3 regions of the Alteromonas sp. RW2A1 genome follow, and region 2 is predicted to be linked to each of the others. Evidence: predicted binding sites of a transcription regulator. Region 2 holds the regulator's gene; each other region holds the start of a gene.
The links. Region 2 encodes MetJ, which represses methionine synthesis genes. Its sites were predicted from a motif close to TAGACGTCTAGACGTCTA; they were not measured.
Positions count from the first base shown of each region.

Region 1: the regulator MetJ is predicted to act here: its motif matches at 1,324-1,341, upstream of msrA (peptide-methionine (S)-S-oxide reductase MsrA).
Region 3: the regulator MetJ is predicted to act here: its motif matches at 1,555-1,572, upstream of metK (methionine adenosyltransferase).

Region 1 is NZ_CP018031.1:3,498,407-3,503,044, forward strand. It holds gene BM528_RS15485 (SDR family NAD(P)-dependent oxidoreductase) at 152-877, opposite strand; gene BM528_RS15490 (thiol-disulfide oxidoreductase DCC family protein) at 867-1,262, opposite strand; gene msrA (peptide-methionine (S)-S-oxide reductase MsrA) at 1,418-1,957, shown strand; gene BM528_RS15500 (hypothetical protein) at 2,095-3,213, opposite strand; gene BM528_RS15505 (alkaline phosphatase family protein) at 3,622-4,638, shown strand, end outside.
Region 2 is NZ_CP018031.1:3,742,864-3,747,501, reverse strand. It holds gene metF (methylenetetrahydrofolate reductase) at 1-834, opposite strand, end outside; gene metJ (met regulon transcriptional regulator MetJ) at 995-1,324, shown strand; gene BM528_RS16510 (malic enzyme-like NAD(P)-binding protein) at 1,470-2,705, opposite strand; gene BM528_RS16505 (hypothetical protein) at 3,221-3,535, shown strand; gene rpmE (50S ribosomal protein L31) at 3,741-3,953, opposite strand; gene priA (primosomal protein N') at 4,240-4,638, shown strand, end outside.
Region 3 is NZ_CP018031.1:872,852-877,489, reverse strand. It holds gene tkt (transketolase) at 1-1,245, opposite strand, end outside; gene metK (methionine adenosyltransferase) at 1,642-2,787, shown strand; gene BM528_RS03940 (hypothetical protein) at 3,121-3,591, shown strand; gene BM528_RS03935 (3'-5' exonuclease) at 3,639-4,148, opposite strand; RNA gene rnpB (RNase P RNA component class A) at 4,441-4,638, opposite strand, start outside.

The DNA.
Region 1 (4,638 bases), 240 kb from region 2:
AACGGCGTCAACGCCTTGTATTCCAGACTCTATAGACCACGTATAGGCTCTACAGGCCAATTAATACGCTGCACCATACCCCAAAAGATATGGTAACAGCAGTGTAATAAAAAGTCTTGAGGTTGAACTAAAGGAATCGTAACAAAGCGTATTACCAAGTTACCACTTCGCCATCCCAGTCGATAAAATGGCAAATTTGGTCGCGATCTAGCTTTGAGACGTGGGTAAAAAGCTGATCTGCGGTAAACTCAGGAGTGAATAGTTTTTTAGCAGCAACATTCTTTTGAAATGACTTTGAAAGCCCAGTGTCTACCGTTCCAGGGTGATAACACACCAGCATGGCGTTTTTCACTCTGCGTTTATATTCGATTGATGCGGTCTTCACTAGCATGTTCAGAGCTGCCTTCGATGCTCTGTAACCATACCAGCCGCCAAACCCGTTATCGGAAATACTGCCCACACGAGCACTGAGGCACACAACAGTAGAGTGGTTTTTGTCCATTACGTTAACCAAATGCTTAAGCCATAAGGCAGGGATGATAGAATTCACCGCAAAGTAAGATGACAACGCTGATTCGTTCATGTCTTCCAAGCGTTTTTCAGGTTTCACGCCTAGCTCGTCGTTTTGCAACATCCCTGTTGTAACAACCACGTTATTTAAAGTTGTACCTTGGCTTTTTAGCTCATCGACGAAAGCCGCAATATTGGTTTCATTATGCTCTGTCATAGCTTTTGCCGTAACGGTATTGGGCCAACTGTCGTCTGTAGCGCCGCTTCGACTCACCGCAATAACTTCATCGCCGTTGTCAGCATAGCGTTTAACAATAGCTCTACCAATGCCGCCTGAGGCCCCAATAATAAGTGTTTTATTTGTCATTGGTTTCTCCTGGTATACAGCGATCGCAACCGCGTTTTTTGCCCGTTAGCAGATAGGAAATAGTATATCTATGCTTGGCAAACACATTATAAAAAGCATCTGCAATTATACGAATTCCGGGCCACCGTAGTGGCGCATACAGCCAGCCCACCCCAACAGCTTTCCATGCTTCGTGAGTAACATCGAGGCCCGTTATTAACGTGCCATCATCTCTGAGTGCGTGTATTCTGGCATTGAGTGCGTGCCAGTCTAATGTGGGATAGCGCTCGTTAAAGCCCGGCTCTTGAATATCAACCAGCGTTAATCGCTTGTGCTTGTCTCGTTTTCTGAGGTGCTTCATTTCTGTCATGCACAACGGACAATAGCCATCATAAAAAATAATCACTACAAAACCTCAAGTTAATTGGAAACGTACTAAAGCGCACGAAAGGTGTTTTTTTATTTATTATGCGTTTATACGCTAAAAAAACATGCTTGGATGACTTGAGTTAGACGTAGGTGAAACCCACACTACTGTCATTGAAATTAAGAGGTTTTATCATGGCAAATTTACAGGTCGCTACGCTAGCTGGCGGGTGCTTCTGGTGTATTGAATCGGCATTTAATTCTGTCGATGGAGTTGAAAAGGCATTATCTGGCTATGCCGGTGGCGAAGACCCAGCGCCTACATATGAAAAAGTATGTGGTGGCAATACCGGTCATGCTGAAGTGGTACAGGTAACGTTTGATGCAGACAAACTTACCTATCGCGAGGTTCTGGAAATTTTCTTCGCACTGCACAACCCAACACAGCTTAATCGCCAGGGAAATGATGTTGGCACTCAATATCGAAGTGCAATTTTCTACCATGACTTAGGTCAAAAAGCCGAAGCTGAAAAGATTATTGCCGAGATAAGTAACGATGAAATCTGGCCAGACCCAGTCGTTACAGAAGTTGTTGAGATTAATAACTATCACGAAGCCGAGAGCTATCACCAAGATTATTTTAAAAATAATCCACAAAACCAGTATTGCTCAATGGTGGTGGCTCCAAAACTGGCAAAATTTAAGAAGACGTTTGCTTCTAAGCTTCGAAGCTAAGCCTAGATAACGCTGGTCTCTCATAGACAATTTATATCCAATTGAGAGGCAATAAAAAGACGGCAGCCAAGAGTGCCTTATCACAAGGGCACTTGGCTGTTTACACCCGCGCTGTTTTACGATATACCGCTCAAAAACTACTGAAACCAACTTGGATTTAGGGGAAGGGAGAATAGCAACGGAGCTAAGTCTTTATATTTCTTCTCATCTACCTGACAAGAGGCATTTTTAAGATAATTTTTTTCCCAAGGATCGTTAATTATCCATAGGGTATTTTGCATCACCACCAGTCCCTCCATTGAAGCATTATCCATTACATAATCGCTGCAAGTTTCATTACCCTTCACTTTAAAAGTGATAGGGACTCTTAGCGTTGGCTGTCTGGCTGCAGTATCAATAACCCAAAGTTCATTGTCGTTTCTAGCCGCAGCTAAAAGGTACGTTTTCGCATTCTCTGTATGCAAGGTCAGTCCGTTTATGGGGTGATTGCCCGCAGCAAAAGTAGGCAGCAAAAGCTTAGGCTCTTGCACAACGGCAAATTCTGTTGAAGAGAAAAAGTCGTTATTTACATCAACGGTAAAAATGCGCGGCTGCCCTGCGATATCCTTTTCTAATCCCAGATACAAAGTTCCATTATCATCCATGGTTAGCCCTTCAATACCATCGTTAGGAAAATTCCCTACATTGAATTTGGCGGGAAATTGAAGAGGACGCACATGGGTCATCGTGAAATTTCCGTCTTGCTTTCGAGCTAACCGCACCAGTAGTGTGGGGTAATCTGTAGACCCCGTGTTGCTGTATTTCGACTCACAACGAGGGCTTAATGCCCCAGTTCGAGTGGCATCTTCGGTTACGGTGTAAATAACATCATTGTCTCGAGGGTCTACAGCTAGCGCTTCTAAATCAGGCTCTGTGCTTAAATAATTATAAAAACAACTTCGCGCTACCCGAGATGAAAAAGTAAATTTGTCGGTGGATGAGAGCAGTGTTGATGATGCTGGGTCAATGCGATGTAACTTTAACTGCTGACTTTTCTCTGCACTGGCGTCTGCAATTGTTAACAGCTCTCCATCTAAGGCAACCAATCCAGATGTTTGCGGGTCGTACATAACATCGCCATTGGGCTTGGTTATCCATTGTCCTGTTGTGACAGCAGTCATATCAGGCTTTTCAGGAGTAATGACAACCTCTTGTGGTTCGCTACATGCGGTAGCAAGAAAAAGAAAAACGCTACCAAGTAAAGCGTATTTTTGCATATCGATAGTTCTCTTATATTCAGTTATTTGTTGTGTCAGTTATTAGGGCATGTTGGTCTTTGCTGAACACAGAGCGCTTTAAAAACAGAAAGCAAAGACCGATATCCCTAATAAGCTTAATGCCCTAATCAAGCTGCGGATATTACTTATTTCACCCTTTATTCGTGCACTCAAATTCATTACTTCAAGTTTATACCTTCAAAAAAGCCAATAAATCGTAAGGCAAAATATTCTTACTCAAACGCAAGATCCTAAGTTGAGTGATTGCTATATTTAATAGTAAATATGAATAAATTGTAAGCGAGTATACAGAGCATACCGTTTAGGAACAAAAAAGAGTAAAGTGCTCACAAGGAAGCTGAAAAAGTAGAAAACGAGGCATTAACTATCTCAAACCATCAACTCCCAGTGGTCATTGCCGGCCCTATTGTTCGCAAAGTAAGTAAAGATACTTGTCATATATGGTTAGTAACCTCTACGCCAAACGCGCCAACAATATCGCTAACGCAAAATGATGAGGCTATCGAGCATCAGCCGCACACAGAAACTGTTCAAGTGGGAAAGTTAGCCTTTATTCACCTTTTATCAGCAAGCACACCCACTGCCTTTTCTAACAATGTACGGATTAATTACAACCTCTCGTTTGAGAGTTCCGAGTTTAATAATAGATGGCAAACAGAACAGCAAAAATTGCTATATTCAACGCAAGAAAGTTTGAGCTTTCATTACACTGATGCCCCCGAAACGATATTGCATGGTTCCTGCCGCAAACCTCATTTTGATGGCGAAGACGCGCTAGCGCAGGTCGATAGACTTATAGAGAAAGGGCTAACATCCGGAGTTTCTCTGCCGGACGTACTGCTAATGACAGGGGATCAAATTTACGCCGATGATGTTGCTGGCCCCATGCTAAAGGCGATACATCAGTGTTGCGACTTACTTGGGTTGTATCATGAATCGCTTGAAGGGGCTACGATTACAAACACTCAAGACTTAGCCGCTCATCCTCACGGATTTTATGAGCGACAGCAATTGCTGCCGCAAATTTCAACCAATACGGTGTTGTCGTCTCTGTTTTTTGGCGCTAAGAAGAAACCTGTATTTACGTCGGTGAATGCGCAGAACCATCTCATTGGTAGCGCCGAAATTCTCGCCATGTATTTTTTGGTATGGTCAGATAGCCTTTGGCCGCTTATCAATATTGAAAACACCCATATCCCGGCAAAATATATCGACAACTTTCAACACGAACAAAAAATTATAGCGAGTTTCGTTGAACAACTACCCGCTGTTAGGCGTGCTCTAGCGCATGTTCCTACCTACATGATTTTTGATGATCACGACGTAACCGATGATTGGAATTTAACTCGAGGTTGGGAACAAGAAGTTTATGCCAATCCCTTGTCAAAGCGCATGATTGGTAAT
Region 2 (4,638 bases):
TCGGTTAAGGGTATAAAAATGGAAATGCTTTACGCCTTCTTTGGCTAATACCTTAACTTGATCCATAGCGATATTGGCTCCAATGAGGTTGCGGGTGGCCTGGTCGTCGGCGTCTAGCCCGTCGAACATTTTGTGAAGCCATCCAGGCACGTGAACATTCGTAAAGCCTGCAAATTTAACCAGGGTTTGATAATTTGTCACAGGTAAAATGCCCGGTACTAAATCCAAATCAACACCTGCTGCGGCAGCGCGATCTCTAAAACGCAAAAATACACTGGTGTCGAAGAAGAACTGAGAAATAGCCTCTGTAGCTCCTGCTTCTGCTTTACGCTTCAAATTGAGAAGGTCAAATTGCGCATTTGGAGCTTCTGGGTGTTTTTCGGGATAGGCAGCAACAGAAATATCGAAGTCGGCTACATCTTTTAATAATGCCACTAGGTCAGAGGCATACATCTCTGTTGTGTCAACACCTGCAGGAAGGTCCCCACGTAACGCTACAATGCGACGAATACCTGAATCCCAGTAGTCTTGCGCAATTTGTTTAAGCTCTTCTCTGCTTGCATCAACGCAAGTTAAATGAGGAACCGCAGAAACCCCGGTTTGTTGTTGAATTCGCTTTACTACATCGTGGGTTCTATCGCGCTCGCCGCTGTTTGCACCATAGGTAACCGACATGTAACTCGGTTTGAGAGGCGCTAACCGCTCTACCGATTTCCATAATGTTTGCTCCATGGCTTCCGTTTTAGGAGGAAAAAACTCAAAAGAGACGTCAATGTCACGCAGCTCCGATAAGGACTGGTTGAGTGCATCAATGCCTTGTGCGTAAGAAACCATGTATAATTCTCTCTGATAAGCTTTTTATAGACGTTTAGACGGCTAAATTAAAGAATATATGTCTAGACGTCAAGAGGTTTACACTGCTCAATTGACCTTTTCGTGAACTTGTTTAGAATTTCACGTTATAACACAACTAAAATAAAACCGAGTTAGTACAATGGCAGAATGGAATGGTAAGTATATACACCCCTACGCAGAGCACGGTAAAAAAAGCGAACAGGTAAAAAAAGTCACTGTTTCTATACCCATTAATGTGTTGAAAGCGTTAACGGATGAACGTACCCGTCGTCAAATTAATAATTTGCGGCACGCCACTAACTCAGAATTACTCTGCGAAGCGTTTTTACACGCGTTTACAGGTCAACCGCTCCCCAACGATGATGACCTTCGAAAAGATAACGCTAATAGAGTACCTGCCGAAGCTAGAAGAATTATGGAAGAAATGGGCATTGATCCTAGCTTTGAAAATGAGCCCACCGAAGAGTAATTTTCAACACTTTTCACACGTAATAAAAAACGTCGCCCTGTTTTAAAGTAATACCTGTAAAGTAATACCCAGTGACACATCAAACGGTATAACTTTACAACGGGGCGGCGTTATCATCGAGAGTATTTAATAAATTTACTCTCGGTTATTCTTCTGATGGTTTCGAAATTCCCGCAACACCAGATTCAATAGCTGCTTTTGCTACTGCACTGGCTATGCGATCGCAAAGTCGAGGGTCCATAGGCTTAGGAATGATATAATCTTTGCCAAAGCTAAGGTTTTTGCTGTTGCTTGCTGCTAGTACTTCAGGCGGAACTTCTTCTTTTGTAATGGCGCGAATTGCTTCTACAGCAGCCACTTTCATTTCGTCGTTTATTGCGCTTGCTCTCACATCTAATGCTCCGCGAAAAATAAACGGAAAGCACAGTACGTTGTTAACTTGATTTGGGTAATCGGAACGGCCAGTTGCCATGATTAAATCATCACGTACTTCATGAGCAAGATCGGGTCTGATTTCTGGATCCGGGTTCGAGCAAGCGAACACAATAGGGTTATCAGCCATTAGCGCTAGAGTTTCCGGAGGTAAAAGATCAGGGCCAGACACGCCTACAAAAATATCTGCTCCGCGCATTACATCTTCTAAGGTACGTTTGTCTGTATTGTTGGCAAACAATGATTTGTGTTCGGTTAAGTCATCGCGGCGGGTATGAATTACCCCCTTTCTATCAAGCATGTAAATACGCTCACGCTGAGCACCGCACTTTATCAATAGTTCCATACATGCTACTGCTGCGGCGCCAGCGCCAAGGCACACAATTTTTGCATTTTCGATATTTTTTCCCTGAATCTCTAATGCGTTTAGCATACCCGCAGCCGTCACTATTGCTGTGCCGTGTTGGTCGTCATGAAACACGGGAATTTTGCATCGCTTAATAAGCTCTTGCTCTATTTCAAAGCATTCAGGGGCTTTTATATCTTCTAAGTTTATACCGCCGAATGTATCTGCAATATTGGCGACAGTATTAATGAACTCTTCAGTAGTGCGGTGCTTTACCTCTATATCAATAGCGTCAATACCGGCAAAGCGCTTGAACAGCAAAGCTTTACCTTCCATCACTGGCTTTGATGCTAATGGGCCAAGATTACCTAAACCCAATATGGCAGTACCGTTACTAATTACCGCTACCATGTTACCTTTTGCCGTATATTTATAGGCGTTATCTGGGTCTTCCGCTATCTCTCTTACCGGCTCTGCGACACCAGGACTGTAGGCAAGGGCTAAGTCATCAACACTATCTGCTGGCGTTGATAGTTCTACCCGTATTTTCCCTGGAGTTGGTTTAGCGTGATAATCGAGCGCGCGTTGTCTAAAATCTGACATGTGAAATGGTTTCCTTGAGTGTAGGGTTTTTGGTGTCGCAGCCTAGTTTGAGGTTAGCGACAATGTAACCATATTTTTAATTTACGTTAGCCAATGTCATCGCCGAACAGCTTTATGTTTTTAGTATTATCTGTTCGCCGGAATTAGGTCATGCCCTGGATAACAACTGCCCGTGTTGGTGTAAACGGAGCAAGTATCATTTACCCTAACACAGGCAATAACGGTGTACATATCTGATCAGAATTTCCACCGGTGATTTCATGTGTTTCTATATTATAAATGTAGGTGACTACAACTTGTTAGACCAGTAAGTAAACACTATATTTGTCATTCATAATTTTTATGCCGGACCTGATTTCCATATGCTTTTACTATTTTAATTTTGCCGCTGTGCAAAAATCTAAATAACAGAAATCTAAATAACAGAAATCTCGTCAACAAACAGTTAAGGCAATTATCTATGCGGATTAATGGTATAAGCTAGGCACCAGGTGCGCAATAAGAGGAGAAGTAGAGTGACTGAGCGCAAATTAATTAACGAACTCACTAATGTTTGCGAAGCCTTCAAAACCCAGGGCAATGGGTTTATATGGCTCACACACCAAGGACATTGGCGTTCGCCTGATGTTGTAGCTGTTTTCACCACTGAGCGTCAGCGCAATAATGCATTGTCGGATGGCTGGGATGAGGCGTTTATTACGCAAGTAACCATAGCCTTAGAGAGCATAAAATCTACACCCAATTCAATACGATTTGATAGTGAAGAAGCATGCGATAAACAAAGCCAAGGAGATTGGGAAAAGCACTTATCAAAACCCTTGTACCATTAGTACACCACTACCCAGTATTTCTATTTTTGTTTGATTGATACGTGCAAATAGTTCTTGTGCTCAGCCTCAAATACTAGAAACGTTTGGGGTGAGTTCAGGTGTAAGTAGTTGAGAAGAAAGTATAAAACGCTTTGAGATAAACAAAAGACAATAAAAAAGCGCCCAAAGGCGCTTTTCTTGTTCGTCACGTTCAAACGTGTTGAACCTACTTCTTGCTAAGTGCACCAAAACGCTTCTTGAAGCGATCAACACGGCCACCAGTATCAACGTTACGTTGCTTACCAGTGTAGAAAGGGTGACAAGAAGAACATACGTCTAGGTTAATATCTTTACCCATTGTAGAACGAACATTCATTACGTTACCGCAAGAACATGTTGCTTTAATTTCAGCGTATTCTGGGTGGATACCTTGTTTCATGGGATTACCTCATCATAAGGCCGTATCGCTATTCAGCCCGAAGCTAAACACCATACGTAACTTAATATTCGAATGACAGGCAGCAAATTTACAGCCCATCGCAAAAGAGCGCCGGATAATAAAGGAAGCCGAGGCTTGGATCAAGGTCTTTGTGCTGGATAAGTGAGCAAAAGTACAATGGCTTTATTATCAACGTGATTATTGTGTTTAAATACCAACACATGGCACTTTTCCTTTTTTGCTAATATTCAGCTTTTCACATTTGACGACGGAGACCTGCTCTAAAATGGCTTACCTATCTGTTGCAGTACCAGTACCGCTGCGACAATTATTTACCTATACCCATTCTACTCCACTAGAAGCAGGAGTAAGGGTGCAGGTGCCATTTGGTCCGCGAAAACTGGTGGGCGTGGTTATTGATGTAATAGATGAAGATAGCCACGAGATAGAAAACGTCAAAAAGTTAAAATCAGTAGAAGCGGTCATTGACGAGTATCCCATCGTCGATGCAGTTCTACTCAAAATGGCACAATGGTTGTGGCAATACTACCATCATGCGCCGGGCGAAGTGCTGCACGCTATGTTGCCGGTGCTATTAAGGAAGGGAGAAAAAGCTCAGCTAGTTCCTGAAGAAAGAGTAAGGCTCACGCCTGTTGGCGAGCAATCACAATCAAATACATTATCC
Region 3 (4,638 bases), 1.3 Mb from region 2:
CATACCAAATTCACGTACGCCATAGTAGATGTAGTTACCCGATGCATCGTTCGCTTCTACGCCTTTACTGCCTTCCCAAATAGTTAGGTTAGAACCTGCAAGGTCAGCAGAGCCGCCTAGCAATTCAGGCAATAATGGACCGAATGCATTTAGCGCATTTTGAGATGCTTTACGAGACGCAATGTTCTGCGGGTTAGCTTGAAGATCTGCAATAATTGCATCAGCTTTCTCGCTGAAATCGGCCGGCAGTTCGCCGTTTACACGACGTTTAAATTCTGCGGCTAGCTCAGGGTAAGCGGCTTCATAAGCGGCAAATGTTTGGTTCCACTGTGACTCTGCTTCATTGCCCTTCGCTTTATTATCCCACTGAGCGTAGATGTCGTCAGGAATTTCAAACGCGCCGTGTTTCCAGCCTAACTTTTCACGGGTTGCAACAATTTCGTCGTCACCTAGTGGTGCACCGTGACAAGACTCTGTACCTTCTTTATTCGGCGAGCCAAACCCGATAGTTGTTTTACAACAAATAAGCGTAGGCTGAGCGCTGTTTGCTTGCGCTTTTTCAATAGCCGCTTTTACTTGCTCTGCGTCATGCCCATCTACGCCTTCAATAACTTCCCAGCCGTAGCTTTTAAAACGTGCTGGCGTGTCATCAGTAAACCAACCTTCTACTTCACCGTCGATAGAAATGCCGTTGTCATCCCAAAATGCGATAAGCTTACCTAGCCCCAATGTACCGGCAAGCGAGCATGTCTCGTGCGAAATACCTTCCATTAAGCAGCCATCGCCAAGAAATGCGTAAGTGTAATGATCGACTATATCGTGACCTTCGCGGTTAAACTGTGCAGCAAGTACTTTCTCTGCTAGCGCCATGCCCACAGCATTACTCACACCTTGGCCTAATGGGCCAGTGGTGGTTTCTACACCTGGTGCATAGCCATACTCAGGGTGACCAGGCGTTTTCGAATGGAGCTGGCGGAAGTTCTTCAATTCTTCAATTGGTAGTTCATAACCAGAGAGGTGAAGCAGTGAATATAAAAGCATTGAGCCGTGACCGTTCGATAACACGAAACGATCGCGGTTTGCCCATGAAGGGTTCTCTGGGTTGTGCGATAGAAAATCTTGCCACAATACCTGGGCAATATCGGCCATTCCCATAGGTGCACCTGGGTGACCTGATTTGGCTTGTTGAACAGCGTCCATACTTAATGCACGGATGGCATTGGCAAGTTCACGACGAGAGGGCATGTTGTCTCCTGATTATAATTCGTATCTAAGTGAGCGTGGAGGTAAGCCGCGCGTTCGGCCTAAGCTCTACTTTTATGTACTTTTGAATGTGGCGTTATTCTTACCCATGCCACCTCACAGTTCAATGGCTTTTCATTGCCAATAGCGAAACTAAATACAAAAAATGGTCTATTACGCAAAACGCACGTAAATGCACTACGCTAAAACACAATTTTGTACCTGATAACTCACTATTCTCAGTTTAGTAAAAACAATGAAGCTGATCGTAACGTGTCAAGAATTCGTAACGATGTATAGCAAAAAGACTTTTAGACGTCTAGAAGTAAAGACTGGTATTTGTAGTTTGTTTTAGTACAATACTCAAAATTTAGAATTTTAAATGCAAACGGAGCACATATGGCCACGAATCTATTCACCTCTGAATCGGTCTCTGAAGGACATCCGGATAAAATCGCTGACCAAATTTCTGATGCGGTTCTCGACGCTATTTTAGAGCAAGATTCACGGGCTCGCGTGGCCTGCGAAACCTATGTTAAAACAGGTATGGTTCTTGTTGGCGGTGAAGTGACCACTTCAGCATGGGTCGATATTGAAGAGATTACTCGCAATACCGTGAAAGAAATTGGTTACACCCATTCAGATATGGGTTTTGATGCCGATTCATGTGCAGTGCTTAACGCCATTGGAAAGCAATCTCCTGATATTAATCAGGGCGTAGACCGCGAGAGCTTGGAAGAGCAAGGTGCAGGCGACCAAGGTTTGATGTTTGGTTATGCAAGCGACGAAACAGACGTGCTTATGCCAGCACCTATTACCTATTCACATCGCTTGGTTCAAAAGCAGGCTGAGGTGCGTAAATCGGGTAAGTTAGACTGGCTTCGTCCTGACGCGAAAAGTCAGATTACTTTTAAGTATGAAAACGACAAGCCTGTGGGTATCGACGCAGTTGTGCTTTCTACTCAGCACTGCGACTCAGTGTCTACCGACACCGTACGCGAGGCGGTAATGGAAGAAATTATTAAACCAGTGCTTCCAAGCGAGTGGATTGATGGTAACACCCAATTCCACATTAACCCGACAGGTCGATTTGTTATTGGCGGCCCTATGGGCGACTGTGGGCTTACAGGCCGTAAAATTATTGTTGATACCTACGGCGGTATGGCACGTCACGGTGGTGGTGCATTTTCGGGTAAAGATCCATCGAAAGTTGACCGCAGCGCCGCTTACGCAGGCCGTTATGTAGCAAAGAACATCGTAGCTGCTGGGCTAGCAAAGCGCTGTGAAATTCAAATTTCTTACGCTATTGGCGTAGCGCAGCCTACATCAATTAGCATCGATACTTTTGGTACAGGTGTGGTTGATGAGAAAACATTGGTTGCGCTAGTGCGCGAGCATTTTGACCTTCGCCCATACGGCCTAATTAAGATGTTAGACCTAGAGCGTCCAATTTACCGTGCAACTGCGGCATATGGACACTTTGGCCGCGAAGCCTTCCCTTGGGAAGCGACGGACAAAGCTGAAGCGCTTAAAGCATCGGTTTAAATAGCACGTTAGTAATGTTCAAAATGCAGAAGCCTCCACGTCGGAGGCTTTTTGCATTAGTGCAAATTTTAATTATCGTATTTGTTTAATTTCCATTCACTTTTCTTCAGCTTATTTTTGTCTATGCTTAAAATAACAGTGGGTATGGAAAACTAAACATGCCTTCAAGCGTTGATAAAAATTTGCACGATGCCTTCTGTAATCACATTATGTGTAATGATGCGTTTTGCTAATAAACATGCTATATCTAAATTAAAATAAAAAAACGTTGCTTACTGCGTGGTAACAAGTTGTTTGTAAAAAGCAATGACTTTCATAGGCTAAGTGGAACACATGACAACAATACGCATCTTGCTTTTGTTACTGATATGCGGAGTTTACTTCACCGCTAGTAGCGCCTATGCAAGCAGCGTAGAGTCTAACTATGGCCCAATACACTTTCAAAGCGCCAAGGTAGCAAATTGGCAACTTAAAAGTCGCTTCAGACCCCATTCGATTACCGAAACTCATTACTACGACAGTAGCTTTACCTATCCTGCAGGTTCGCAAACCCTTGTCAGCGCAAAGCGCACATTTAATACGCGATTGCCACAACAGGTATATGCCACCTACAAAACAAACAATACGGCATTTCGACACTATGCCGAGTGGTTATATTTACCCACAGACATTGGCACCTTTACGCGATTAGGCTGGCTTCTTGGCGACAATAAGGGGCTTAATATGGCGGTGGAGCTAGAGCACAGGCAGGTGGGAGAAGAAGAAAATATGGGGTTGTCTCTTGGTGTTCACTACTTCTTCTAATGCACTTTTATCTCGCACTCTATTTTTGTCCTCTGTTTCTTAAATACTTACTTTCCCTGTAAAGAAGCCTCGTAAGTTTTAATAAAGGTTTGCTGTATAAGGAAAGCATCGGTGCTTGCACGGTGACGTTTCGTATCACACTGCTCCAACAAATCATCTTTTACTTCATGCCACAGACACATTTGGGTTTCATTTAAAATGTATTCCATAGCTCTGCAGGTAAATGTCATATCTATTTGTGCCGCAGAGAACAACTTAATTAGCCACGGATTGTCTACTACCCAACCATCGCTATACACAACCGTGTTACCCAAAAAGTGGTTGAGTTCTTGGCACACTTTTACGGGCTCTAAACCTCGTGTATGCAACATCTCTCTGGTAATGCCATGTAATGCCTCTGCTTTTTCATCCCAATGCATCCATGCGTCGTAGGGACGGATCAACTTGCACCACTTTGCACCATCATAGCGCACAACCCCTATTTCAATTGGATAACTCGCCGCACCAAAACCACTGGCTTCGATATCGACAATAGACGGGAGCCATTTTTTCTGCACTTGTTCTCCGCGTGAATAATCACTCACTAATCACTTACATCACATCGTAAATTGATACTGAAATCGCTTTCTGACTCGGCGATATATTCCAGTAAGGTGTAAATGCCAACACTCAATGTCGAATTTACTCCATCTTAATACCAGTTTTGATAGCAGAATCATGCCACTTTTCCTGTAACCGGTTTTCAATGTCACGAATTAGCCACTATTAGCCGTAAAATCTGAGTGTTCACGCCGCAAGGGAGGGGATATTTGGTAAATAGATAAGCGGCGCCAACCGCGTAAGTTTGAAAGGTGGAGTTGGCCGATAAGCCGGGTTCTGTCGTGGGCAACCATTCCTCTAGATCAGCAATCACTCACTGATTCAAGCAACCTACCCGATCCCCATGCGGGCCGCACGTTGAGGGATCCTATTTGGTCTTGCTCCGGGTGGAGTTTACCTCGCCACACTCTGTTACCAGAGGTGCGGTGCGCTCTTACCGCACCCTTT